One region of the Paenibacillus sp. G2S3 genome, then DNA from elsewhere that is predicted to be linked to it. Evidence: predicted binding sites of a transcription regulator. Region 1 holds the regulator's gene; each other region holds the start of a gene.

Region 1 (6,392 bases):
AAAGAGCCGACCATATCCGCGATTTTTTCGTCTCCCTTCATTAGCGCCATCCAGTGGACCGACGATAACGTATTGTATAGAAAATGCGGATTGATCTGCGCTTGAAGTGCCGACATATCCGCTTCCTTCTTCAACGCTTCGCTCAGCTTCACCTCATCGGTTAAATTAATAATTCGCGAGCTCATCCGATTATAGCTAATAATCAGTTGTCCAACCTCATCGATCGATGTGACGGGCAGTGTCGGCAGCGGCTCGTCCGGGCTGGAATTCCTAAGAAACTTCGTTAATGCAGACAACGGTTTAGTCACCTTTTGAATAAGTACAAGGACGAACGCTATAACAAAGAGCATAGAAATGCTGACTGCAATTGCAGTTAACGTTAAAAAATACTGGTTCTGCGCTCTGTAAGCTTTTGCCGGAATGATGCCTACAAGCCTCCAGTTAACATTCGGCATCTGGTAGTACAGTACTGTACTCCGCTCCTCCGCTTCTCCGTAATCGAACGACCCCGACTTGCTCTTGAAATCAACTATTCCGGGAAAATAATCGTTCAAGCTCTTGTTAGTCGCGTACCCTTCCGGTCCAGCCAATATCCGGTTTTGTCCGTCCAACAGCAGGGCGACGCCTTCACCCTCTAGTCCAGCTTGCTTTAAATGGCTAGAGATAACCGATTGTGTCAGGCTGATTTTAAGCATGCCGATTTTGTAATATTTTGATGTGCTGCGAATCGGCCTCGACATCGTAATGACATCCTCTTTGCCGTCCGACGTAACGAAATGATGCACCGGAGACCACCACTTGGGATATTCCTCATAATAACCGGGATACTCGCTCTGAATATCGGTCCATTCTGATTCGAGGACGGATCTGAATGAAACCGACGGCTTATTATCTTCATTCGATTCGATCATGACATTGGCGATATATGGTTTGGAAATCGATAATGTTGTAAGTAAATTAACGATCGAGGTTTGCTTTAACAAATCGTGTTCCGGTGTTTTCAAGTAGCTTTGGACATCAGGGTGGCCGATGAGGAATAGTGATAGATTCTCGACATCGCTCACCATATTTTCCAAATAGGCACCAATTTGCCGAAGCGTGTTCATGCCGGAGCTTTTCGCTTTCTCCTCCGTTAAGCTTTCAGCAATATAATAGGAGAACAGTCCCAGAGACAACACCGGTACCAATACCGAAATAATAATCAACAAGCTCAGCTTCTGCTTTAACGATTTACCCAACCAGTTTTCCATCGTATCCTCCGTTCAGATTACCTTTATGCTCTGTTGCTAAATTGTAGCTTTCAAGAGTTCCAGAAAACATGTTTGCGCTTTCATAATAACCTAAGTCGCTCGTCCCGACTAGAGTCTGTTGTTGACTTGATGAAGCATTGCCTGGTCTTGAGGTCGTCGATGCACCGGGAGAGAGCACTGGATCTTACCTCAGCGTAAAAAAAAACAGATCGCCCTCTCGCAAAGGAATACGGTCAATTTTCTAGTAAAACCACTCCACAAACAACAAAAAAACGGCATTTCTGCCGTTTCTTTAGGATGGACTCTCAGGGGCTCGAACCCTGGACAAATAGATTAAGAGTCTACTGCTCTACCAACTGAGCTAAGAGTCCATATGAAGTTTGGTGGAGCCAAGGGGGATCGAACCCCTGACCTCATCGCTGCCAGCGATGCGCTCTCCCAGCTGAGCTATGGCCCCAAACGTAATTTTCAGATGTATGTAATCACACATTCTAAAATTCAGTTCGGTGTATTTAAGTCGTTCTGACAAACTCAAGCGCCGTAGGCGACTCCTATATAATATAAAAAATCGCCTTCGCTGTCAACACTTTTTTTAGTCATTAGACTAGCCACAACCCTACAATCTGTCCAGATCCCCAGTGCTCTTAGAAAGCAGACCCTTCAGTTCCTTCATAAACATGTTAATGTCCTTGAACTGGCGGTATACAGACGCAAAGCGAACGTAGGCGACTTCATCTACTGGATAGAGCTGCTCCATAACCAATTCACCGATCTGTTGGCTCTCCACTTCAGCTACAGCGATCCCGCGTAGGGATTTCTCCACCTCAGAGACGATCTTCTCTAGACGTTCTACAGAGACTGGACGTTTCTCACAGGCACGAATTAAGCCCCGAAGTATTTTATCACGGCTGAATTCCTCGCGGCTGCCGTCTTTTTTAATCACGATTAACGGTGTTTCTTCAATCATTTCAAAGGTTGTAAACCGTTTGCTGCAACGCTCGCATTCACGCCTGCGGCGGATTGACTTATTCTCATTCGCTGGTCGCGAGTCCAGTACTTTAGTATTTGTGTGATCGCAGTAAGGGCATTTCATAAGCTTCATCACTTCCTATTACATAATGTTTTTTTGTCCCGGTATGCTTATAACATCCGGCTTTTAAAGGGCCTTTTCATTTTTTCCAGAAATCACCGTTTTTTTGTTGTAATGATTATGGCAAGTACGGCACATAATACAGTTACCAACAGAGGAGGTGAACAGCAATGAGCCAAAACAACAGCTCCAATAACCTTGTAGCTCCAAATTCCCGTGGTGCTTTGGAACAACTTAAATATGAAGTTGCCCAAGAACTCGGAATCACGCTTTCCCCAGATGGTTACCAAGGCAATAAAACTTCTTATGAAAATGGTTCGATCGGTGGTTACATCACTAAACGTCTTGTAACCCTGGCAGAACAACAATTGGCAGGTCAATACAAATAACCTGTCCACATAAGCTTACTGAAGAAGTATTAAACGACTCACAGGTCGTTTAATACTTCTTTTTATACATAACACGGTTTTAGAATTCGTTGTAAATATCCGTGTACTGATCATAGTAATAGTTGACGCGCTGTACATAATGGCGAGTTTCACCAAACGGAATATCCTTAATCGTAGCATCCGTTCCGTCCCAGATCCCCTCATCCAGCCATTTTTGAACTTTACCCGGTCCAGCATTATATGCAGCTATAATCGCTGTACGTTTACCTTCGAACTGACGGGATAATGTTGAAAGATACCAGGTACCTAGTTCAATATTTGCTGATGGTTCATGCTTCAGCTCCTCCATAGATACATCAGGAAGCTTGGCCTTTTCAAGGGCCCATTTAGCGGTATCCGGCATAAGCTGCATTAAGCCAATAGCACCTTTTTTGGATTCTCGTCCAGTTTTGAAGTTCGTTTCCACTCGGATAATTGCGGTCACAAGAAACGGGTCTATATCGTACGTAATGCTGTGCTTACGGATCTCATCTTTATAATGGATCGGATAAAACCAAGACATCCAGTTCGTACTCAGAAACAATATCGCGGTAAAACCAACGAATAACAGAAGAAGGACTCTTTTTTTACGTAACCATTTCATAATAAGCCCAGCCTGTCCCAAAGAACAGCAACCTGTTGCTCAGTGTGCGCAAGTTCGCCACTGTTGTCAATGATATAGTCCGCTTTGTTACGTTTCGCTTCAATATCCATCTGTGCATTTAAACGTGCTTCTGCTTGTTCTAAAGAAAGTCCGTTACGTTCCATTAATCGAGCGATTTGCACTTCACGAGGCACGTAGACCACCAATATTTCATGGAACATACTCTCGAGTCCTGATTCAAAAAGAAGAGGGATATCCACAATGATTAACTTCTTCGGATCTTCTTCCTCCATGCTGTTCATACGGTCTTTGATTTCCCGCCGGATTGCGGGATGCGTCAGATTGTTCAGGGCTTGCAGGGCTGCCGGGTCTTGGAATACAATGTCCCCCAGCTTGCCCCTATTCAGTGTGCCGTCCGGAGAGAGGATCTCGCTTCCGAATTGTTTCACAGCGGCAGCCAGCACCTCATGACCGGGGAGCATAACCTCTCTGGCGATCACATCCGCATCAACCAGCCTCGCTCCCTTGCTCACAAGCAGTGCAGACACCGTGCTTTTTCCGGATGCAATACCTCCGGTTAAGCCAATAATCATGTACTCACCTCATAATAGCTTCAGTATTCCCATTGTAATTAATAATAACGCGGGTAGTGCAGCAGCATGCTTCATCCAGTAGTTCCCGGCGAATCTTAATCCAGTCTTCATGCCCAGCAATAGAAATGTACCACTAAACAGAGCAATTGTAAGTGATGTCCATATCGGATTGAACCCGAGTAGTGCTGCGCCTAGTCCGGCTCCAAAGGCATCTAGCGAAAGGGCAATCCCGAGCAACATTGCTTCCATAGAAGAAATGCTCCCTGAATCATCCATATCTGCAGACGATGGAGTACGTAAGATCTGTACAACAATCCCTAACCGTCGTAGCTCAAGAGAGAAGACAGCCGATTTTGCCTGTTCAGGAGCCAAGGCAGCCTGTTCTGCAACATCTTCAGTATCAACAGCTACCTCTGCCCGAGCCTCTGTAGAGAGCACATTTTCTTCATTATCAGCTTTACTTTCACCCGTCTGTTCCTTCTCTTTCTGCATTAGCATCTGCACCAGCGACCAGCACCCCATTAGCACAAGTATAACAGCGCCAACCTCAGAAGCTGCATGTGGAGATACTACCTTGGCAAGCAGAACACCCACCTGCATAGATACACAGATAACTACCCCCGAACAAAGGGAGATAATCAGAACGGAAAGCAATGGTATTTTCATTTTACGCAGTCCATATGTAATACCAACGCCAAAACCATCCAAACTCAAAGCAAAAGCTAGTAATATTAGTGAAAAAAATGGGCTGAGCACCCGCAATCCCTCCTGTGAAGAACCGGAAAACTGAAGAATACACTTCATTCAGCTTCCGTTCTCTATTAAGCATTCTTCACACAGTATATGGGCGGGACAAGTAGTGGGTGCCAACCTAATTACTTCTTCAGTTTTCTGCCTTACGCTGACAGCTTGGACAATAATGCGTGCCGCGGCCACCTACAACGGTTTTCTCGATCATCGTTCCACAGTGATTACATGGCTGATCTTTACGACCGTAAATCAACAGCTGTTGCTGATAAGTGCCGCTCTCACCTTGACCATTCACATAAGATTTTACAGATGAACCACCAGCGTTTACCGCTTCCGTCAGCGTACTGACAATAGCGTGATGCAGCTGATCAAGTTGATCATCAGAGAGATCTTTAGCGCTGACTTCAGGATGAATCCCTGCACGATGCAACGACTCATCTACATAAATATTACCGATGCCGACGATATATTCCTGATTCAGCAGCAGCGATTTAATTTTGGTGCTTTTGCCTGATACAATCTGCTTAAACCTTTCCGGAGTAAATGCTGGCTCCAGCGGCTCCTGTCCTAGCTTATTAAGAGGAGGAAGCTGAAGGTCTTCACCAATCTGAAAAAGATGCATCGTACCAAACTGACGAACATCCGTGTAGCGCAGCTCAGTGCCATCCGTAAAATGGAATATCACATGCGTATGCTTGTCCAGTGGATCATCGTTCGAAAAAAGTCCGTAACGGCCCTCCATCCGTAAATGAGAAACCAGCACCAGACCGTCTAACACGATGCGCAAAAATTTCCCTCTTCGTTCAACATTAACAATGCTATGACCTGCGAGCAGGTTGGCAAAAGCCTGAATATCATCCGGTCGCTGAATAATCCGAGCCAACCGGACGGTTACACTCTCTATCTGCTTTCCATTAACTAAATCATTTAATGTTCTCTTGACTGTCTCTACTTCCGGTAATTCCGGCATGATGTCTTCACCTCAACTACATTATAGCTGATATGCACACCTTTAAGGGAGCCTATTTCGCTTCGTACCAGTTACTACCAAAACTTACCTCTGCTTTAAGCGGCACAGATAGCAGCAATGCTCCACCCATTACTTCCGGCAAAAGCGTCTTCATGAGCTCCATTTCATCCTCTGGCACCTCAAATACAAGCTCATCGTGCACCTGAAGCAGCATACGGCTCTTTAGTCCACGCTCAAATAGCGCCTTGTCCATATGCACCATCGCCAGCTTAATAATATCAGCGGCTGTTCCTTGGATAGGTGTATTCATTGCTGTACGTTCCGCAAAAGAGCGTAGATTAAAGTTCTTCGCATTAATCTCAGGCAAATAACGACGGCGTTCCAGCAGTGTGGTTACATAACCGTGTTTCCGTGCTTCCACTACGATATCGTCCATATATCGACGTACGCCTTGGTATACCTCGAAATACTGCTCAATAAATTGAGCGGCTTCTTTACGAGGAATATTCAAGTTCTGCGACAGACCATAATCACTAATTCCGTACACGATACCAAAGTTAACGGCTTTAGCAGCACGACGCATATTGCTATCCACCTGATCGGCGGTAACTCCAAATACGTCCATCGCTGTCTTCGTGTGAATATCCATATCATGGAGGAAAGCTTCCTTCATCCGTTCATCACCGGAGATATGCGCCAGCACCCGT
Region 2 (6,392 bases), 320 kb from region 1:
GCGTGGATAAATTATAGATAACCACATCATTTTCCTGACCTAACCGGTGAACTCGCCCGATCCGCTGTTCTACTCTCATGGGATTCCAAGGCAGATCGAAGTTGATCATATGGTGACAGAACTGCAGATTAATGCCCTCACCACCTGCCTCGGTTGCGATCATGACTTGAGCGCGACCGCGGAAGAGATCCATCATCCAGTCCTTTTTACCACGATTCATCCCGCCGGAATAAGAAACACACATTAGCCCATGTTCGCGGAAATACTGAAGCAAATATTCTTGAGTCGCGCGATACTCCGTAAAAACGATGACCTTTTCATTCATTTCTTGAATGAGAGATAGTGTTGTTTCGGCTTTGGTATTGGTCTTAACCGTACGAAGTGTGTGCAGTAGCTCCATCATCCGATCGCGTTTCGGAGAATCTGCGGGCAGCTTCTTGATCAGATTAACTAAAGTGATAAAGACGGCATCCCGACTGCTGCATACCTCACGCTGAAGCGTTACCAAGGAAAGCATGCTGCTGAGATTGCCCCCCGATTCCTGATACTGATCTTTAACAAAAGAAGTGACAGCGTCATATAATACTCTCTCTTCCTGTGAAAGAACTAGCGGAATATTACGGACTTTTCGTTTCGTAAAGTTAACGGGACCTTCGCCACGCCGATTGCGGATCATCACCTTCGATAGCTCGTCCCTTAGCTGACCTTCATTCTTAGGCTGACGTTTATCAACGACGAAATTCGAAGCAAAATCGCCCTGATTTCCTAGTTGCCCTGGCTTCAGTAAAGTGATCAAATTAAATAGCTCGCCCAGATCATTCTGAACGGGAGTGGCGGTTAGGAGCAGGCAATATTTTTTTCGTAATTGCTGTACAAATAAATAATTGGTCGATTTTTTATTTTTTAGCTTATGGGCTTCATCAATAATCAACATGTCATATTCATTTTCCAGCAGCATTTCTTTATGTGGATCGCGTTTCGCGGTGTCCATAGATGCGACGACAATCGCATTTCCCCAGGAATATGCTTTTTTCTGTGCAACAGCAGATATGCCAAACTTGGCATTCAGCTCGCGGACCCACTGCAATACGAGGGAAGCGGGTACCAGTATAAGCACTTTAGAGACGAGACCGCGAACAAGATATTCCTTGAGTACAAGTCCTGCTTCAATCGTCTTCCCAAGTCCAACCTCGTCTGCAAGAATCGCACGGCCCGACATCTCAAATAAAACCTTATGCGCGGTATCGAGCTGATGAGGAAGCGGGGATAATCCGGATAAATGCTTCATGCATTGCAGCTCATCGAAGCTGGTTACTAGACCCGTTTGTTCACCTTGCACAGCAAGCTTGGACAGACGGTAGTCTCCCCACGGACCACCTTTATCTAGTTTGAGTTCTAGATCCTGCAGCCAATTCCGGTCAAAAGAAAGAGGAACAGGCAGTATAGGCGCTGACTTTCCACCTTTGTGAGGTAGAGAATTACGGAATAATTGCGTCAAGGTACAGCCTCCTCAGGTGCTATTTCATATCATCATTCGTAGGAGTAGTATGCTCTTAAACAAGAGAATTCATAACCTTCTATTTTTCTTGATAGCCTTTAAAAAAGAGAGTAAAAGCGAGAAAACGCGGCAAGGTTTGCGATATTTCGGCTGCTTAACTCTATTTTCGAAAAAGACCTTCGATACAATATGTGGTATAGTTTAAAAGCTTACGCACACAATATATTGTGACAAAAGCATGAAAATGTGATTTTTTAAAGTGCGTAGCTGCTATTTGTTATTGACAAGATGAACTTCCTACATACACCCGTAAGACGGAAGATAAGTGTAAGGAAGTTTTTGTTGTGGGTCACAAAATGTACGCCCACACCTTGAAATGGAACTGATATTTACTACAATGCGGGAGGTTTTTCTATTGGGTAAAGTGGAACGGAAGCAACGCCTTGAAGGGCTAAGTGAAAAAATATTTTTGGATCGTTATGCTTGGAAGGATGCCGACAGCAATAATGCTAAAGTGGGCGATGTTGTACTCGTTCTAACAAAGGATGATCCGAAGTTTCCCACGAAGGAAGTCGGAGAGATCGTAGAGCGTAAAGGCAGAATCGTAACCGTAAAGACACGCAGCGGCGAACTTGTGAAATCAGATGTTGAAAAGCTGACGCTTAATATAGAAAAAACACCAGAGGAAATGTGGGATCGTCTGTCTACAGCTATGGCTTCTGTGGAGAAGACGCCTGAGCTTCGAGAAGAATGGGCGGGTAAATTCCGTTCGATCCTGGATGATTGGAAGCTCGTACCGGGTGGACGAATTGCTGCTGGTGCAGGCGCTAGTGAAGAACTAACCCTGTTCAACTGTTATGTAATTCCTTCTCCAAAAGATAGCCGTGGCGGCATTATGCAGACGTTGGCTGAAATGACAGAAATCATGGCTCGTGGTGGCGGTGTAGGCATTAACCTATCCTCACTACGTCCACGCCGTGCAATTGTGAGAGGTGTTAATGGTTCTTCCAGTGGTTCTGTATCTTGGGGCGGTCTGTTTAGCTATACCACTGGATTAATTGAACAAGGCGGTAGCCGCCGTGGTGCACTCATGCTCATGATTAATGACTGGCATCCAGATGTGGAGGACTTCATTACCGTAAAGCAAACGATGGGTCAAGTGACGAATGCGAACCTTTCGGTATGTGTGAGCAATAGCTTTATGAAGGCTGTAAAAGAAAATCTAGATTGGGATCTCGTATTTCCGGATACTACAGATCCAGAGTACAACGATGTGTGGGATGGCGATCTAGACAAGTGGAAGGCTGCGGGAAAAAACGTTATTCATTATCGTACCGTTAAAGCGCGTGATGTGTGGCGCACCATTATTGAATCCGCTTGGAAATCCGCGGAGCCAGGCGTTGTGTTCATGGAATACTACAATCAGATGTCCAACAGCTGGTATTTTAATCCGATCATTTGTACGAACCCATGTGGGGAGCAAGGACTGCCAGGCTGGGGAGTCTGCAATTTGTCCGCTGTGAACCTGTCTAAATTCTACGATGAGAAGAATCATGATGTAGACTGGGAAGATCTCGCGACTACGACGCGTTATTCCGTACGTTTCTTGGACAATGTCATTGATAAGACGCCTTATCATTTCCCGGAAAATGAAGCAAATCAGAAAAACGAACGCCGTGTGGGTCTCGGAACGATGGGTCTTGCTGAGCTGATGATCAAATTGAACATCCGTTACGGTAGCCCGGAATCTTTGGCGTTTCTGGACAAGCTGTACGGCTTTATGGCTCGTGAAGCGTATCTTGCATCCGCAGAGATTGCTGGTGAGAAGGGATCTTTCCTCGCTTTTGATACCGAGAAATACTTAATGAGCGGCTTTATAAAAAATATGCTCGAAACGTATCCAGAGGTTGGCGAAGCGATTCGCAAACATGGCATGCGTAACGTTACAGTAATTACTCAAGCGCCTACAGGTAGCACAGGTACAATGGTAGGCACTTCGACAGGTATTGAGCCTTATTTCGCCTTCAAATATTTCCGTCAAAGTCGCCTTGGCTACGATGAGCAGTTCGTTCCAATCGCTCAAGAATGGCTTGAAGCTCATCCAGGAGAAGACCTGCCAGATTACTTCGTGACCTCGATGGATTTGTCGGCTAAGGATCATATTCGTGCGCAAGCAGCGATTCAACGCTGGGTAGATAGCTCGATTTCCAAGACAGCCAACTGCCCGTCTGACTTCACTGTAGAAGAGACGGCTGAGCTATATGAAATGGCCTTCGATCTGGGCTGTAAAGGGGTTACGATCTACCGTGATGGTAGCCGTGATGTGCAGGTTCTGCAAACCTCGAAGAAGGAAGATGCAGCTAAAGAGGTAGCTCCAGCAGTTGAAGCTGCAGTTGCTCCTGAAGCAAGTGCAAGTGTTGTAGCCGCAAGCCCAGCACCTCAAGCTCCTACTAAAGAGCTGGATAAACAATACAAGAAACGTCCGCAGGTTCTACGCGGCGCAACCTATAAAATCAACACACCTTTTGGCATGGCATATATTACGATCAATGATCTAGATGGCACACCGGCAGAAATCTTCCTGAATGTAGGTAAAGCAGGTTCTGACGTCTTTGCGATGGCAGAAGCACTCGGTCGTGTCTGCTCCTTGTTCCTCCGTTATGGAGATCATGGTGAGAAGGTAGAATTGTTGATCAAACATTTAAAAGGTATCGGCGGATCAGGCGCTATCGGCTTCGGTGCGAATCGAGTTGAATCCATTGCTGATGCTGTAGCTAAAGCATTGGAAGCTCACGTGCTGAGCAACGCTCAGGATGATCATGTGCCTGCACCTATCGCAGCAACTTTGGAGCTAGAGGATTTCAATGAAGCTTTAAATGCGGAGTTGAAAGCGAGTGTTCCTGCGGCAACATCTACCGATGATGGCCATGGTGGACATGGCGCGCATAACCACACTAGCGCTTCACGTGATCTTTGCCCATCTTGCGGCGGCGCTTCGCTGATTAATATTGAGGGTTGTAAGACTTGTGGCAATTGCGGGTATAGTCGGTGTGGGTAAGTATTTGACATAGAATAATTTGAATAACTTAGTGTGATTTTTCATTTTAAATGAGAAAAATTCGTTTTAAACGAGAAAAATCATTGATATTCAAGTGTGTGCATATTTATGCATTAGAACTAAGTTTTTAAGTCGGTAAGCCTTTCTGTTAAGGTTTATCGGCTTTTTATAATAAGCCAAACAGAAACATGAGTTGTTGTTGGTTTGTCATTGAATATAAAGTACAAAGCGGATAACCTGCCCTTAGTTGCAAGAATTAATACATCTAGAATAATATTTGGAGAATTGCATTTGAAAGACCTTCTAATGGCAATCCCTTTGCCAATGGTGAAAAGGCTATGGATACTATTCCTTCCTCCTTCAATACATCCTGCACCCCATTTTCTATCCATCTATCGAACATTTCTATATTGCTGACCGAGCCAACCTCGTCACTGCCATATTTAGCCGTACAGATGAGGATCGGAGCCGTCCTAAATTGGCCGGAGGTACCATTATTAAAGATTTTTTCTGTACGAATGTCGATAAAATGAATATCATCCCATACGCCATTCCCTTGGTCATGATCCACGCTGTCACCCCGATAGCCCTGGATCACGTCAATATTCATAAACCAATATCGCTGACCGCAGCTCGTACTTGCATGCCTACCTTGGTACCAGCAGATTCGGTAAAGGCAACCGGATTTTTGTATACGACATCCAAGGGGCCCCTTTATTATTATATAGCCATAATGCATATTCCATAGGGCGTACTAAAGCTTTACGATAGGTGCTGCTGTCCCCGGATCGGGCGAATACTTCTCGGGCAGGCGTCGGGTTGACCTCTAAGACATAGATCCTTCCTTCACGATCGATGGCTAGATCAAGAGCTAATTCACATAATACACCAAAGCTTTCTTCTAGAAAGACAGCGGCCTCAAGACCTAGCTTTTCGGCAGTTTTCATAACCTTCTCGGTTTTCTCTGTGCTACCTAGCTACTCTTTCAATAAGGTCTCTGCACGAACCGCGTGACCACCACCATGAAGATTAGAGGTTATGCTTCGTGCAGCACATACTCTTGCGGCCCTTCCAGTTAGCAGTGGAATGCCCTGCTGAATAAGGAAGCTTCCTCCGATACACCATTGACGAACAATCGATTCCAGTCGTGAGGCTGAGACCTTCCGAGGGGCTATGATACGGCGATCCTGCCGACTGCCTTGGATATCAAAGACGCCTTGTTTATCCTTCTTTTTCTCTATTCTAAAAATACCACGTCTATCCGTACCGTTAGCCGGTTTGATATAGACTACTGGTGTCTGTTTAAGCGGTACTATATAGATGTGGAAAAATATTCAAAAGATTCTCACCGCAGTAATAACCAAACTATCGTGTTGTTTATTACATGTGTTTGTAACCAGCTTTACGATCTATACAGCTTTTCTAAGTAATTTGAACTCAAAGGGTCTAATGAAAAGGGTTGTACTTAACTTCTACTTTGTTCTTTGTTCATAAACTTTAAATCAGTTCAAATAAATTATCTAATCTTGACTTGGAAGAGGGGGTTTCTATTAGTTTTCGCCTTGAAATTCCCGATGATTACATTATAAGGATATTTAGTGTTTTAGTTAAAATTAATCCATATAATTTCAGGGGTCTTATATAGGTGCTTGAAGCAAGAAGAAAATCTCGATGAAGGGTGATGATATCATTAGAGCATTAAGTGAACGAATGGAAAAGGGGGGCGAAAGATGAAGTCATTCAAGACAGGGCTACAAGCCACTCTTTATGTAATACTGGTGGTTGGACTGCATCTGATCTTAATCTATTTTTTAAAGATAAGAATAGAGGGATGGG
Region 3 (6,392 bases), 550 kb from region 1:
ACAATCTATTTCATGAAGCAATAATCAATACGATGTGGGTAGTACAGACATAATAGTGATGTGGACGGAATCCTGTAAATGGTTCAAGGAACAAATCAACATCTTATATTAATCCTGTTAACGTAAATATATGTATTGTATGAAAGTGGGTATACCTATTGGATTCGAAGCTAGCAGCATATATAACATTAGTTTGTACTTCGGCTGTTCTGAATTTGTCTATACTTGTCTTTACTTATTGGAGGAGACATTATTATACAAATATCGCTAATTTGTTCATGTGGAATACATTAACTTCAATGATTTATTGCTTTGGTTATGCCTTTAGCTTAACATCGACTTCGTTAGAACAGCTTAGATTTTGGAATATTGTACAGTATGCAGGGATGCCATTTTTCCCTCCGTTAGGATTAATGTTTGTCATGCAATATTTGGGTTATAAAATAACGAGAAAAAGAATAATCGCGCTACTTACAATGCCTTGTATTACTTTTCTCATCAATGTAACTAATGAATCCCATCATTTTTACTATAGAATATATGATATCCATTCGGTGCTTGGGGCTCCATATAGTGAGATTGAGTATGGGGCATGGTTTGCCGTACATAATATTTACATTTTCTGTTGTATGTTAGCTGCGCTCTTATTGCTGCTTTCACGCTGGAAGGAAACCGTTAGTGTATATCGATCTCAATTATTTGCCCTCATCTGCGGTCAATTGCTTCCAATAATGACTGCATTTTTATTATTCATAGGAGTGACACCCGATGGTATCGATCCTGTACCCATGGTTATTTGGTTTTCTTCTGTTTTGTACCTTTGGTCTATTACCTCCTCTCGAATGTTATCAATAATGCCAATTGCGAAGGAAACGATCTTTAATAGTATGAACGATGGTGTCATTGTACTTAATGATACCTATCAATTAATCGAATATAATCAAGCTTGTAAAAGTATGTTTAGTGAATTGGATCGATCAACGTTAGGGCAGCCATTTGATCAAGTTTGGTATATGCTAACGGATCAATCATTCCCTGTTCAATTAGATACGATCTCAGATAAATTGAATGTTACGATTCATCAAGGTAATTATATATATCAGCTACGTATTTCTATGCTTCAACAATCTAATAATAACTCTGGCTTACTAATTATATTTACGGATATAACAGAGCTACATACATTACAACAAAAGTTAGAGCATCAAGCCTATTATGATGATCTTACACAAATATACAATCGTCGTGCCTTTTTCCAGAAAAGTGAGCAAAGCTTAATGAAAGCAAAGGGTGAATTATCATCCTTTGTGATTATTCTATTTGATATTGATTTTTTCAAAAAAGTGAACGACACTTATGGGCATCAAACCGGAGATCAAATGCTAGTACATGTGGCTCAAATATGTAAGGCTGAGATGGGAGAACATATACTATTTGCTAGATATGGTGGTGAAGAATTTGTACTCGCTTTACCTGGTTATACACTAGCGGAAGGGGAAAACTTCGCTAATTACCTTAGATTTTGCATTGAACAGAAGCCTCTAGTTGAAAATGAAAAATTGGTAACGATTACCTCTAGTTTTGGGGTATCCGTAACGACAGGAGCTGTGGAGGAAACAATCCATCAACTTCTTCATAAAGCTGATGAAGCACTTTATGCTGCCAAAAGAGCTGGTCGAAATCAAGTGCGGGTTTTTAATGAAAAGTACGAATATGTGGAATAGTACAGCAAATTAAAATAGAGGCGTACATCGGAGCCGTGCTTAGTTTAGTAACTTGGTGGATTGAGAGCAAAATGCCTATCAATCAAGAAGAAATATACTTATGAGTGACTGTTTCAACAGGATATAACAGTCAGTTATTCTGATATTGAAGGATCATATGCTAGTGATGCTATTAGGCAATTTACAGAAAGAGGAATTGTAAACGGTATAGGTATGAGAATTACCTGTATTTCGCTCTATAGATGTTACGGTGAACCGTATCATAAGTAGGGTGAACCCTATCTACACAAAAAACGACTCATCCTTAGACAAGTCGCTTTTCAAGTTTTATTATTAATGGATTATTACTGTGTAATTGTCATCAGTCTTACCGCTTCGCCTTATAAAACTCATGATACAACTTCATGAGCGCCCTCTTCTCTATCCGCGAAACATAACTCCGCGAGATCCCCAACTCCTTGGCAATCTCCCGCTGCGTCCTCTCTTCTCCACCTGTATCCAGCCCAAACCTACCCACCACAACTTCTTTCTCTCGGTCATCCAGAATATCAAGATTACGATAAATCTTACTCTTCTCGATCTTCAAATCCACTTCTTTAATAACATCATCCGCTTCCGAACCAAGGATATCGATCAGCGTGATTTCATTTCCTTCCTTGTCTGTCCCAATTGGATCGTGCAGAGATACGTCTTTCCGTGTTTTCTTCAAAGATCTTAAGTGCATCAGAATTTCGTTTTCGATACATCGGGCAGCAAAAGTGGCTAGCTTTGTCCCTTTGTTCGGGCGGTAGCTTTCAATAGCTTTGATCAGACCAATAGTTCCGATGGAGATCAGATCCTCCATGTCTTCCCCAGTATTATCGAATTTTTTTACTATATGGGCGACAAGTCTCAAATTGTGCTCGATAAGCAAATTCCGGGCTTTTGCATCCCCTTCAGCCATCATGCCTAAGTATTTGCTTTCCTCCTGCTCCGAGAGCGGCTGTGGAAATGCGTTGTTCCTTACGTAGGATACCAGCAACGTCAGTTCTTTGATTAGCAACGCGATCGTACTTAAGAATCCAGGCAACTTGGCGACACCTCCCGCACTTGTACAATGAAACCGATCTGTTAGCCTTACGGGTTCATGGTCATCTTATTGTATGTGGGTAGATGCCTAGAAGTGCATGTACGGGGGAAATTGTACAGCCCATGCCTAAGTCTCTCCGCTTTAGCTTCATTAATGATCTCATCCATCTGCTGCCCAATTAAGCCCATGTACTTTCACATGCAACAAGTTGCAAAGATTCTCTAATATCAGAAACATATTTCTTGCCCGTGATATATCTCCTCCTTTGTTGGTCTCGTTCCCCCTCTAATAAACTTAAATTCCACATGCCTGAACATGTAGTGAATACAGGTAATCTTACTCTTATTACAGTTCTGCACGACGGAGTGACGCTAGTTTGTCATGATAAAAAAAGATGCAGCAAGATCCGGCACGAAATACAGTACAGCAGCCTTAGAAAACTGCAATATCCTGCGTATTTTCGGGATATTAACACTTTAATAGAGCGATTACTAGACCAATTTCCAACTTGTTAGGAAGCACTTTTTATGTTGACTTTTCAACATATAGTAATTAAAATAAACAACGCACACTAAATATAGTATGCACATGATTTTCCAGGATTTATAGCTTATCTATTCAATCTTTACATTAATATATACAGGGGGAGAGACTCCATGCTAGTCGCATACGATTCGAAAACGGGAAACGTCAAACGCTTCATTGGTAAGCTTAAGCTGCCAGCTGTGCAGATTGAAGAGCATATGACCATTGATGAGCCCTATGTGCTTATTACATATACCACCGGCTTTGGACAGATTCCAGAGAAGGTGTCTACTTTCTTGAAGAACAATAATTCCAATTTGAAAGGCATCGCCGCCAGCGGCAACAAGAACTGGGGCGAGCTGTTCGCGCATAGCGCAGACTTGATTGCAGATCGGTACAATGTACCAGTTATCGGTAAATTTGAGCTATCGGGCACATTTGGTGATGTGGAACGAATTAAACAGGAGGTGAGCCGAGTTGCGGCATATTGAATTAAACAACATGTTGATGAAGAGAGACGAAAGTGGTTTTTTTCAATTGGATAAAGACCTTGAGGCAGTAGCCGAATTTATGCGGGATGTAGAACGGCGAAGCTTGGTTTTTGCGAATACAAAAGCCAAGGTTGATTATATGATTGAACAGGATTTCTACGAAAATTTTTATGAGCAGTACAGCTTGGCAGAGATTGAAGAAGTCTACCAAATTACCCATTCTTATAACTTCAGTTTTCCATCCTATATGGCAGCTTCGAAGTTCTACACGGATTACGCTGTAAAAACCAATGACCGCAAGCAGTACCTAGAGCATTACCCGGACCGTGTGGCGGCAGTTGCCCTTCATCTTGGACGCGGGAACGCCGCTACTGCGGGCATGCTTGCCCGTTCGATGATGGAGCAGCGCCTGCAGCCAGCGACTCCTACCTTCTTAAATGCCGGCAAGAGCCGTCGCGGTGAGCTTGTCTCCTGCTTCCTTATCGAAATGGACGACTCGCTTAATTCGATCAACTATGTGCTCAATACCTGCATGCAGCTATCGAAGATTGGCGGCGGCGTGGCTGTCAACCTGTCCAAGCTCCGTTCCCGCGGAGAGACAATCAAGGGTGTCGAGGATGCGGCTAAGGGCATTATACCTGTGCTCAAGCTGATGGAGGACGGCTTCTCCTATGCTGACCAGATGGGTCAACGTAAAGGTTCTGGAGCCGCCTACTACAATATTTTTGGCTGGGATGTTCTTGAATTTCTCGACAGTAAGAAGATCAACGCCGATGAAAAAACAAGACTCAAAACCCTTTCCATCGGCCTGATCATTCCGAATCGCTTCTATAAGCTGGCGAAGGACAATGAACCACTCTATGTATTTGCCCCTTACAGTGTGTACAAGGCCTACGGCACGCATCTTGATGACATGGATTTGGATGATATGTACGATAAGCTGCTAGCTGATCCACGTGTCAAAAAGAAAAAGGCCATGAGCGCGCGGGATATGCTAACCAAAATTGCCATGATCCAGTTGGAATCTGGCTATCCATATATTATGAACAAGAGCAACGCTAATGCGGCCCATGCCCTGAAAAACGTTGGACAGATCAAAATGTCCAACCTCTGCACGGAAATCTTCCAGCTGCAGGAAACCTCAGAAATTGCTGACTACGGACAGGAAGATACCATCCGCCGTGATGTAAGCTGCAATCTGGCTTCCTTGAACATTGTCAACGTGATGGAGCATGGCAAAATCCGTGAATCGGTACATGAAGGCATGATCGCCTTGACTGCAGTCAGCGATATGACCAGCATCTCTAATGCCCCAGGCGTAGCCAAAGCTAACAAAGAGATGCACTCCGTCGGTCTCGGCGTCATGAATCTGCACGGCTATCTGGCCAAGAACAAGATCGCTTATGAGAGCGAACAGGCTCGCGATTTTGCCCGGACCTTCTTCATGACCATGAACTACCATTCACTGGAGAAAAGCATGGAGATCGCTGCTGCAACCGGCCGGTCTTTCCATGGATTTGAGGCTTCTGATTATGCTACAGGAGCTTATTTTGAGCGTTACCTGACTACGGATTACCGCCCTGTAACGCCAAGGGTACAAGAGCTGTTCGGAGATATTTTCATCCCATCCCCAGCAGACTGGGAACAACTGCGGGATGCAGTAAAAGCAAATGGCCTCTACCATGCTTACCGTTTGGCAATTGCGCCAACAGCCAGCATTTCCTATATTCAAAATGCTACTTCAAGCGTTATGCCTATTGTAGAGCAGATTGAAACACGGACTTATGCCAATTCAACGACTTACTATCCGATGCCGTACCTGCGTCCGGACAATGTATTTTTCTATAAATCGGCTTACCAAATGGATCAGTTCAAGGTGATAGATTTGATCGCGGAAATTCAGCCCCATATCGATCAGGGCATCTCGACCGTTCTGCATGTGAACAGCGATGTCTCAACCAGAGAACTGGCCCGCTCCTATCTGTACGCGGCGCATAAAGGCCTGAAGTCGCTGTATTACACCCGGACCAAAAAGCTGTCCGTTGAGGAATGCCTCACCTGCTCGATCTAACTGGAAGGCTATAGCCGCAGAAAAGGAGATTGCCATATTATGACCGCTATCCAAGCCGTTAACTGGAACCGTCCTGACGACGATTTCTCATTGATGTTCTGGAATCAGAACATTATGCAATTCTGGACGGACGATGAAATCCCATTATCCGATGATAAAATGTCCTGGCTCACGCTCAGTGAGCAAGAAAAGGACTCCTATATGAAGGTACTCGGCGGACTCACGCTGCTGGATACGATTCAAGGCGGAGTAGGTATGCCGCAGATTATGGAGCATGTCGAAGGTCTTCAGCGCAAGGCTGTACTTGGCTTTATGGGCATGATGGAACAGATCCACGCCAAATCGTACAGTAGCATTTTCACCACTTTGTCCTCCACGGAGGAGATTGACAGTGTGTTCCGCTGGGTTGAAGAGAACCCTTATCTGCAGTTCAAGGCAGAGACCATATCACAATATTACAAAAAAATAGATTCACCCAAAGATCTGTACCTTGCCATGGCAGCCTCAGTGCT

The links. Region 1 encodes NrdR, which represses ribonucleotide reductase genes. Its sites were predicted from a motif close to AACACNATATATNGTGTT; they were not measured.
Region 2: the regulator NrdR is predicted to act here: its motif matches at 1,713-1,730, upstream of QNH28_RS10475 (adenosylcobalamin-dependent ribonucleoside-diphosphate reductase).
Region 3: the regulator NrdR is predicted to act here: its motif matches at 3,361-3,378, upstream of nrdI (class Ib ribonucleoside-diphosphate reductase assembly flavoprotein NrdI).

The regions. Positions count from the first base shown of each region.
Region 1 covers NZ_CP126095.1:2,113,574-2,119,965, reverse strand. Annotated here, with positions in the region: gene QNH28_RS09160 (sensor histidine kinase) at 1-1,250, opposite strand, end outside; tRNA gene QNH28_RS09155 (tRNA-Lys) at 1,549-1,621, opposite strand; tRNA gene QNH28_RS09150 (tRNA-Ala) at 1,632-1,707, opposite strand; gene nrdR (transcriptional regulator NrdR) at 1,867-2,343, opposite strand; gene QNH28_RS09140 (alpha/beta-type small acid-soluble spore protein) at 2,511-2,729, shown strand; gene QNH28_RS09135 (lytic transglycosylase domain-containing protein) at 2,809-3,372, opposite strand; gene coaE (dephospho-CoA kinase) at 3,369-3,965, opposite strand; gene QNH28_RS09125 (MntP/YtaF family protein) at 3,975-4,721, opposite strand; gene mutM (DNA-formamidopyrimidine glycosylase) at 4,849-5,685, opposite strand; gene polA (DNA polymerase I) at 5,738-6,392, opposite strand, start outside.
Region 2 covers NZ_CP126095.1:2,431,558-2,437,949, forward strand. Annotated here, with positions in the region: gene QNH28_RS10470 (DEAD/DEAH box helicase) at 1-1,498, opposite strand, end outside; gene QNH28_RS10475 (adenosylcobalamin-dependent ribonucleoside-diphosphate reductase) at 1,896-4,556, shown strand; gene QNH28_RS10480 (hypothetical protein) at 4,822-5,166, opposite strand; partial or broken gene QNH28_RS10485 (YheC/YheD family protein) at 5,204-5,509, opposite strand; gene QNH28_RS29730 (YheC/YheD family protein) at 5,534-5,890, opposite strand; gene QNH28_RS10490 (hypothetical protein) at 6,287-6,392, shown strand, end outside.
Region 3 covers NZ_CP126095.1:1,559,810-1,566,201, reverse strand. Annotated here, with positions in the region: gene QNH28_RS06990 (histidine kinase N-terminal 7TM domain-containing diguanylate cyclase) at 159-1,724, shown strand; gene sigK (RNA polymerase sporulation sigma factor SigK) at 2,092-2,793, opposite strand; gene nrdI (class Ib ribonucleoside-diphosphate reductase assembly flavoprotein NrdI) at 3,450-3,809, shown strand; gene nrdE (class 1b ribonucleoside-diphosphate reductase subunit alpha) at 3,796-5,880, shown strand; gene nrdF (class 1b ribonucleoside-diphosphate reductase subunit beta) at 5,920-6,392, shown strand, end outside.